2 regions of the Roseateles sp. NT4 genome follow, and region 2 is predicted to be linked to the other one. Evidence: riboswitches for the same ligand, from Rfam matches in the RefSeq annotation. Region 2 holds a riboswitch; the other holds the start of a gene.

Region 1 (4,149 bases), on a different contig from region 2:
CTCGCCCGTCGAGAAATAACCGCTCCACAGCGGCGTGGCGCCGCCGTCCAACGAGAAGTAGGAGGGCTCGTTCGGTGCCCAGTTCAGCTGGCCGGTGGCGCTGTAGCGGAACATGTCCAGGCCGTAGCTCCACCAGGCATCGTCGACCGAGCCGGCGTAGCCGTCGCTGTAGTCGAAATCGTCGGCCCCGCTGACGAAGCCCAGCGCATGCCCGATCTCGTGGATGGCCACGCCGATGAAGTCGTAGCTGCCCGCCGTGATGCCGTCCGTCGGGTTGAAGTCGAAGGCGAACTGGTTGGAGAACTGGATGGTGCCGTCGATGAAGCTGGGACCGAAGTTGGCACCCAGGGCCTTGGCGTTGGCCGTGGTCAGGGCCAGCGTACTGTTGATGGCGTTGTCGGGAGCCAGTCGGGTGCCGCCGGCGACGTTGATGCCGGTCTGGTTGGCCGGTGAGAGATAGGACGGCACCAGGGCCGACACGCCGCCATTGCCGTTCAGCGGCGACAGGTTGGCCACGGCCAGGTTGTCCAGCGCACTGGTCTTGGTGGCGTTCAGCGCGCTGTAGTAATCAGAGATGGGCACGAACTGGGACAGGCTGGAGCCGGTCGAGCCCAGCACGCCCGGCGGCAGCCCGCCGTAGCCCACGTTCAGTTCGATCGTGGCGTTGTTGGTGAGGACCGATTCCCAGTACTTCGCGGCGATCCTGAAGCCCACCTCGGCCTGCGTGCCGGTCACCTGGGCGGCGCCGCCGATGTCGTGCAGGATGATGGTGGCTGCACCTGCGGGTGCAGCCAGGGCAAATGCCGAAGCCGCCCCGACGATGAATGACTTGATTGCCGCGTTGGCCATTGAACTTCCCTGTCTATGCGAGTGAGCACGAATGAGGCGCGGATGCTAGTGCGCAAATCACGGGCGCCCGCACGGGGAAACGATGTGAGCCCCCCTGGCTGAGGGGGTGAGCAACGGCCTGGTGGGCACTGGCTTGTCGGGTTAGGGGGGCGGGTGACGTGGCCAGTCCCAGCCCTGACCAGGACGCCGGTGCCCGCATTACTCAACCGCCACGAAAACCAGTCGTCCCGAGGTGCAGTGGCGCCGTTCGCCCGTGCTGGGCGATTCGGCCCACATCTCCACCTGGACCTGCACGGAGCGGCGGCCGACGCCCGTCACGGTGGCAGTCACCTCGACCAGTTCGCCCACATGGGCCGGCGCGCGGAAGTCCAGCTTCTCGCTGGCGGCCATGACGATGGTGCGGCGGACCTGACGTGTCGCCGCGACAAAGCCGGCCTTGGCCATCCACGCCATGGCCGGCCCGCCATGCAGCAGGCCGCGATGGTTGGCGTGACCCGGAAAGACGATCTCGGCCACCAGGGCGGAGGCCAAGGTCGTGTCGGCGGGCAACGCTGCCTGCGCTACAACGGCAGCGCCATCCCCCTCGCCGGCCTGTCTCACCATCACGAACTCGCCGCTCAGGCAGTCGGTTCGTGTGCCGCTGAGCAGGTCCTCGGCAATCAGCCGTGTGTGCACGGTGACGGAGCGGCGGCCTCGCTGGAGTACCGTGCCATGGCATTCCACCAGATGCCCGGATGGCGCCGGCGCGGCGAAGTCCAGCTGGCCGACGGATGCCGTGACGACCGATCCGCGCAGTGCCTTGCTGCCCATGATGAAGGCCATGCGGTCCAGCATGGCCAGCGCCGCGCCGCCGAACAGCGTGCCGTGGTGGTTGGATTGATCGGGCCAGACCATGTCGACGACGACCATGGTGGCGGGGGCTTCGGTGATGTGATGGCTCAAGCGCTTCTCTCCAAAAGGAGGCGGAGGCTTGGCAAGACCAGGCACCACGGCGGCGCCACCCGGGCGGCGCAAGCCCCGAGCAACACGCGCCACGCGGCGGCGGTTCTTGCTCGGAGACACCCCGCCCCAAGACACAAACATGCGCCGCGCGGCAGGTCTCCTGGCTCTCGGGTCGCTGCCTCGCGCGCGCCTTCCCGGCACAAGGCCAGTGGCTATGGCGCGCGAAGCTCGCCGATCACAGTTGCGGGGGCAGCCACAGCATGAGCCGCCGATGACGGCTCTTCTGTCGTTCCCTTTTCATCCCTGCCGTCAGGCAGAGAACCGCGGGCGGGAAGATTATGGCGGGCGGGGCGTCGGGCCCCCGGAGCCTTTCCCAAAACCGCCCAGCACATCCTAGCCGCGCACGGCCAGCATGACGGCGTGGGCCTTGAACACGGCCGTGGCCTGCTGGCCGGCGGCCAGGCCCAGCGCATCGACGGCGTCATTGGTGACGCTGGCGGTGACGACGGCGCCGCCCGGCAGCGTCACGCCGATCAGGCTGGACACCGCGCCGCGCTGCACGCGCGAAACCGTGCCGGCGAGCTGGTTGCGGGCCGACAGCTTGTAGCCGCCGAAGTCGGTCACCAGCACGACCTCGCTGGACTTCACCAGGGCCAGGGCCTCCTTGCCGGTCTGCACCTGCAGTTCCTGGGCGGCCAGGGTCGTCAGCGAGGCGGTGATCTCCTGGCCGCCGTCCAGCGCGACGCGCACCGTCGTCGTGGCCGGGCCTGGGTTGACGCCCGCGATGCGGCCGAGAAACTGGTTGCGAGCGGTGGTCTTCATGGACATCCTCCTCAGCAGGGCGGTGAGCCCCGGTTGTTCGTTGAGCCAGGCTTCCTGTTCACCCAGGAAAGCGGCGAGTCGCGACTGTAGGCCGCGCCACGCGACGAGCAAGGCCTGACCCTCAGCGGTCAGCTGGGTGCCGCCGCCACCGCGGCCGCCGGTGGCCGTCTCGACCAGCGGCGAGTGGGTCAGCGCGCCAGCGGCGTCCAGCACCAGCCAGGCGCCCTTGTAGCTGTAGCCGGCCGCACGCGCGGCCTTCTGCAGCGAGCCGGTCAGCGCCAAGGCAGCCAGCAGGTCGAAGAAGCGGCCGTCCAGCCGGCCTGCCAGGCGCAGTTCGCCTTGCAGCAGCGGGTGGTCGCCGGGGTTCATGGCAGCTGCATCTTCAGGAAGTCGCGACGCTGCTGTTCCCCGGGCCGCAGCGAGCTGCTGTCCAACAGCTCGCGGCCCTGGCCCTTGTCCAGATCGACCTCGCCCGTGATCCGGCCGCCGTCGACGACATAGGCGCGGTTGGCCAGCGCCGCCACGTCGTCGAGGTCGTGGGTGATCATGACGGCCGGGATGCCCCAGCGCTCCCGCACGGCGCGCAGCTCATCGCGCAGTTGCTGGCGCAGCATGGGGTGCAGGGCCGCGAAAGGCTCGTCCAGCAGCAGCACCTGCGGATTGCAGGCCAGGGCCCGGGCCAGGGCGACGCGCTGCTGCTGGCCGCCCGACAGCGTGGCCGGCTTGCTGCCCGCCATGGCTGTGAGGCCGAAGGACTCGATCAGCTCGTCCACGCGCGCCGCGTCGTCGGCTTTGAGGCGCCGGCGCCAGCTCGTCAGGCCGAAGCCGATGTTGTCGCGCACGCTGAGGTGGGGAAACAGGGCGTAGTGCTGGAAAAGATAGCCGACGCCGCGGGCCTCGGGTGGCAGGTTGATGCCGGCCGCCGTGTCCAGCAGCGCGCGGCCGTTCAACTTCACATGGCCCGCCTGCACGGGCAGCAGCCCGGCCATGGCCTGCAGCGTCAGCGACTTGCCCGCGCCCGAGGGACCGTAAAGGGCGACAAAGGGCGCATCGGTGGCAAAGCCGATGTCGAGGTCGAAGCGGCGCTTCGCGTCACTGACGGAGAACTGGAGTCGGACGTCGATCAAGGCTTGGCAAAACCGTACTTGGCCAGGATGGCCTGGGCCTCGGCCCCACCGAGGTAGTTGACGAAGTCTCGCGCCAGCGCGGCCTGCTTGCTGTCGGCCACGACGGCGGCGGGGTAGGTGATGGGCGCGTGGCCGCCCACCGTTGCGGCGACGCGCACCTTGTCCTTGGCAATCTCGGCGTCGGTACGGTAGACGAAGCCGGCCTCGACCTCGCCGCGCGCCACATAGTCCAGCACCTGGCGCACGTTGTCGGCGAAGACCAGCTTGGGCGTCACGGCCGACCACAGCTGGGCCGTGCCCAGGGCCTGCTGGGTGTAGCGGCCCACCGGCACGGAGGCGATCTTGCCGACGGCGATGCGGCGGACCTCGGGCTTCTTCAGGTCGGCCAGCGCGGCGATGGCGGGCGCAC
Region 2 (4,149 bases):
GACCGGCTGCGGCCCGCTGCGGCCGAAACGCCCGCCAGCCGGGCGGCCTGCGCCGCCGGCCCCGGAGGCGGCGGACGCCGCACCAGCCGGCCCGTCGGCAGCGCCTTCGCCCCCGCGGCCTTTCCACCACCACACCGCCGCGGCAAGGCCGATGACGGCCACTGTCACCCAGATCCAGGTCTTGCTTTTGCTCTTGGATTCCTTGTTCTGCATTCGGTCCGCTCCTGTTGCAGCCAAGTTTCCTGGCCGAATGTAGCTGCAGCATTGCTGAGCACGAAAGCTACGATTGCGCCCATGATCAAGCTGATGGTGGGCCTGGGCAATCCGGGTGCCGAGTACGAAGACACGCGGCACAACGCCGGTTTCTGGTGGATTGACGGCCTGGCGCGCGGCCTCAAGGCAAGCCTGCAGCCCGACAAGGCCTATCACGGCCTGGTGGCCCGGGTGAACAACGCCCCCGGCGCCAGCGGCCCGGTCTGGTTGCTGGAGCCCATGACCTATATGAATCTGTCGGGCAAGTCGGTCGCGGCCCTGGCGCGCTTCTTCAAGATCGCGCCGGAGGAGATCCTGGCCATCCACGACGAGCTGGACCTGCCGCCCGGCGAGATGAAGTTCAAGAAGGGTGGCGGCGACGGCGGCCACAACGGGCTGAGGGACATGCGGGCCCAGCTCGGCAGCGGCGACTTCTGGCGGCTGCGCCTGGGGATAGGCCACCCGGGCCACAAGGCCGAGGTGGCCAACTATGTGCTGCGCAAGCCGCCGCTGGCCGAGCGCCAGGCGGTGGAAGACTGCATCGAGAAGAGCTACGCCGCCGTCGAGCTGATGCTGAGCGGCCAGATGGACAAGGCCTTGGCCAAAATTCACGCCAAACCGCCGCGCCCCAAGCCCCCCAAACCCGAGCCGCCGGTAGACACTCCGGCTTCATGAGACCGCTGCTGCTGGTTCTGGTTCTTGCACTCACACTGCCGGTTCTGGCGCAGACGCAGACCCGCAGCGCCGCGGTCTACCGCTGCGGCCCCGAGGGCCGCGACCTGCGCGACTCGCCCTGCCCCGGCAGCGGCACGGCCGGCAACATCGAATACGACCAGCCCAGCAACGCCGACAGCAAGGCGGCGCGCGAGCGCCACTTCGCGGATGCCAGGCAGGCCGCCGTCCTGGCCCAGGCACGCCGGGCCAGCGAGGCCGAGGCCCGGCACCAGCGCGCCCAGGCCGTCGGCCTGCAGAGCCTGCCGCCACCCGCCCAGCCCGCCAGCAGCCCGCCGGTCACGCACCTGACGCCGCCCAAGACGGCCAAAGCGCACAAGCCTTCGGCCGCCGCCAGCCACCCCCGATAGAATGCTCGCCGTTGGTGCTCGCGCCCGCCTCCATGGCGGCCGCAGTTCAACGGGAATCAGGAGGACGAGCGGCCGCGCCGCAGATCTAACCTGAGCTGTCCCCGCAACGGTAAGTGGACGAGGCCCTCGAGCTTCTGTCTTTCGACCACATGGCCACTGGTGCGTGCACCGGGAAGGCGTCGGAAGTAAGTCCACCAGCCCGGATACCGGCCAACGACGGGGCTTCTGCGGAAGCCGTTTTTCAGCCTTGCTGCGGGGGTCAGCACGGCTGGGTGTTCGTTCGCGTCTCATTTCATGCCTCACTCCCTCCTCGCGGCCCGTCGGTCGCTGCTCGCCCTGGCCGCGCTGTCCGCCCTGGCTTCCTCCGCCCACGCCCAGAACAAGCTCGATACCGTCGTCACGACGGCCGCGCGCACGCCGCAGCGCCTGTCCGAGGTGCTGGCCGACCTGACCGTCATCACCCGCGCCGACATCGAGCGCCAGGCCGCCGCCAGCGTGGCCGACCTGCTGCGCAACAACGGCTGCGCCGAGATGGTCCGCAACGGTGGCGCCGCCTCCACGACCAGCCTGTTCCTGCGCGGCGCGGACACGCGTCACACCCTGGTCCTCGTCGATGGCGTGCGCATGGACTCGCAGTCCACCGGCGGCGCCAGCTGGCAGGGCATCCCGGTGTCCCAGGTCGAGCGCGTCGAAGTGCTGAAGGGTCCGGCCAGCGCCATCTACGGCTCCGACGCCGTCGGCGGCGTCGTGCAGATCTTCACCCGCAAGGGCGGTGGCCAGGTCAGTGCCGACTTCGGCGTGGCCTTGGGCACCCAGGCTACGCACAAGGCCGATGGCGGCCTGTTCGGCAGCCAAGGCATCATCGATTTCGCCTTCACCGGTGCCATCGAGGAGAGCGACGGCTTCAACTCCACCATCGACTACCCCGGCTCCTTCAGCTATGTGCCCGACCGCGACGGCTGGCGCAAATACCAGGGCACGGCCCGCGTCGGCGCCCAGCTGGCCGAAGGCCATCGCGCCGAGATCATCGCCATCCGCAGCCACATCAACGGCCAGTACGACGCGTCCAAGTCCAAGCCACTGGCGGACGACCGCAGCATCCAGGACACCGACGCAACCCGTCTGGCCTGGACGGCGCAGTGGATGCCGGCCCTGCAGACCCAGCTCAGCTATGGCGAGTCGCGCGACCGCTACGAGACCACGCCGTCGCCCTACCTGACCATCACCAAGGTCAAGAACCTGGCGCTGACCGGTTCCTACACCCTGGGCCAGGGCCAGCAGATCAACTTCCAGAGCGAGCGCATCGAGGACAAGCTCGAGAACAGCGGCCTCGTGACCGCCGGCGTCGGCAAGCGCCACCGCAACGCCATCGGTGCGGGCTATCTGCTCAATGCCGGCGCCTTCAGCCTGCAGGCCCATGCCCGCCATGACGACGACAGCCAGTTCGGCAGCGTCGACACCGGCACCCTGCTGGCCGGCTATGAAGTCGTGACCGGCCTGCGCGTCGTCGGCTCCATCGGCAATGCCTTCCGTGCCCCGACGCTGTACCAGCAAGGCACCGTCTACGGCCCCGACCTCAGCAAGCCCGGCGTCAAACCGCTGGAAGCCGAGCGCGGCCGCAACGTCGAGCTGGGCCTGAAGTACGGCAGCGGCGACACCGAGTTCAGCGCCACGGCCTACCGCAACCGCGTCAGCAACCTGATCATCTTCGGCGCGGCCGGCACCTGCCAGAGCGCCTTCGGCTGCTACCAGAACGTGTCGGCGGCCCGCCTGCGTGGCGTGACCCTGGCCGGCAACACCAAGGCCGGCTTCGTGAACCTGCGCGCCACCATGGACTTCCAGAAGCCCATCGACGCCAGCACCGGCCTGCTGCTGGCCCGCCGCGCCAAGCGCCTGGCCACGGTCGGCGCCGATACCGAGCTGGGCGACTGGGTGCTGGGCAGCAGCGTGCAGGCTTCGGGCGCACGCTTTGACAACGCCGCCAACACGCGCAAGCTGGGCGGCTATGGACTTGTCAACTTCAACGCGCAGTACAAGATCCGCAAGGACCTCAAGCTGCAACTGAACCTGGACAACGCCTTCGACCGCGAGACCTCGACGGCCTATGGCTATGCGTCCGCACCGCGCACCGCGCTGATCTCGCTGCGCTTCACCCCCACGCTCTAATGGCGCCATGAGCGCACACGAACTCATCGTCGGCGGCCAGCGCAGCGGCAAGTCGCGCCGGGCCGAGAGGCTGGCCCTGGCCTGGCCGGGGCGCGTGGTGGTCATCGCCACCGCGCTGGCTCTGGACGCCGAGATGCGTGAGCGCATCGCCCATCACCGCGCCTCACGGCCTGCGGGCTTCGAGACCCTCGAAGCCCCGCTGGCCTTGAGCGCGGCCCTGCAACAGGTCGACGATGCCGGCACGCTGGTCCTCGTCGACTGCCTGACGCTGTGGCTGGTGAACTGGCTGATGCCCATGAGCGGCGCACCCGATGCGGCCGGCTGGCAAGCCGAGCGAACGGCGCTGCTGGACCTGCTGCCACGGCTGCAGTCCAAGGTCGTCCTGGTCTCCAACGAGGTTGGCTGGGGCGTCAGCCCGCTGGGCCGCGAGGTGCGCGACTACGTGGACGAACTCGGCCGGCTCAATCAGGACGTCGCCCGCTGCTGTGGCCAGTTGACACTGATGGTGGCCGGCCAGGCCTGGACCCGCCCCGTCGAGGATGCTTCCGATGCTTAGATTTCTTGTCGCCCTGCTGTTCGCGGCGGCCCTGCCCGCCCACGCCGTCGACATCAAGGACGACCTCGGCCAGGTGACGCAGATCAGCGCGCC

Evidence for each region. A riboswitch is a leader RNA that binds a small molecule or an ion and turns the genes downstream of it on or off. The one in region 2 is predicted to bind cobalamin.
Region 1: linked by a shared signal. The riboswitch ahead of ACS5PN_RS06430 (acyl-CoA thioesterase) and the one ahead of ACS5PN_RS30680 (TonB-dependent receptor domain-containing protein) in region 2 are both predicted to bind cobalamin.

What each region holds. Positions count from the first base shown of each region.
Region 1 covers NZ_JBPZGZ010000001.1:1,380,093-1,384,241, reverse strand. The annotation lists gene ACS5PN_RS06435 (NF038122 family metalloprotease) at 1-849, opposite strand, end outside; gene ACS5PN_RS06430 (acyl-CoA thioesterase) at 1,048-1,791, opposite strand; cobalamin riboswitch at 1,925-2,132, opposite strand; gene ACS5PN_RS06425 (TOBE domain-containing protein) at 2,185-2,982, opposite strand; gene ACS5PN_RS06420 (ABC transporter ATP-binding protein) at 2,979-3,740, opposite strand; gene modA (molybdate ABC transporter substrate-binding protein) at 3,737-4,149, opposite strand, start outside.
Region 2 covers NZ_JBPZGZ010000008.1:130,181-134,329, forward strand. The annotation lists gene ACS5PN_RS30665 (MdtA/MuxA family multidrug efflux RND transporter periplasmic adaptor subunit) at 1-213, opposite strand, end outside; gene pth (aminoacyl-tRNA hydrolase) at 295-927, shown strand; gene ACS5PN_RS30675 (hypothetical protein) at 924-1,334, shown strand; cobalamin riboswitch at 1,330-1,563, shown strand; gene ACS5PN_RS30680 (TonB-dependent receptor domain-containing protein) at 1,629-3,500, shown strand; gene cobU (bifunctional adenosylcobinamide kinase/adenosylcobinamide-phosphate guanylyltransferase) at 3,508-4,056, shown strand; gene ACS5PN_RS30690 (ABC transporter substrate-binding protein) at 4,040-4,149, shown strand, end outside.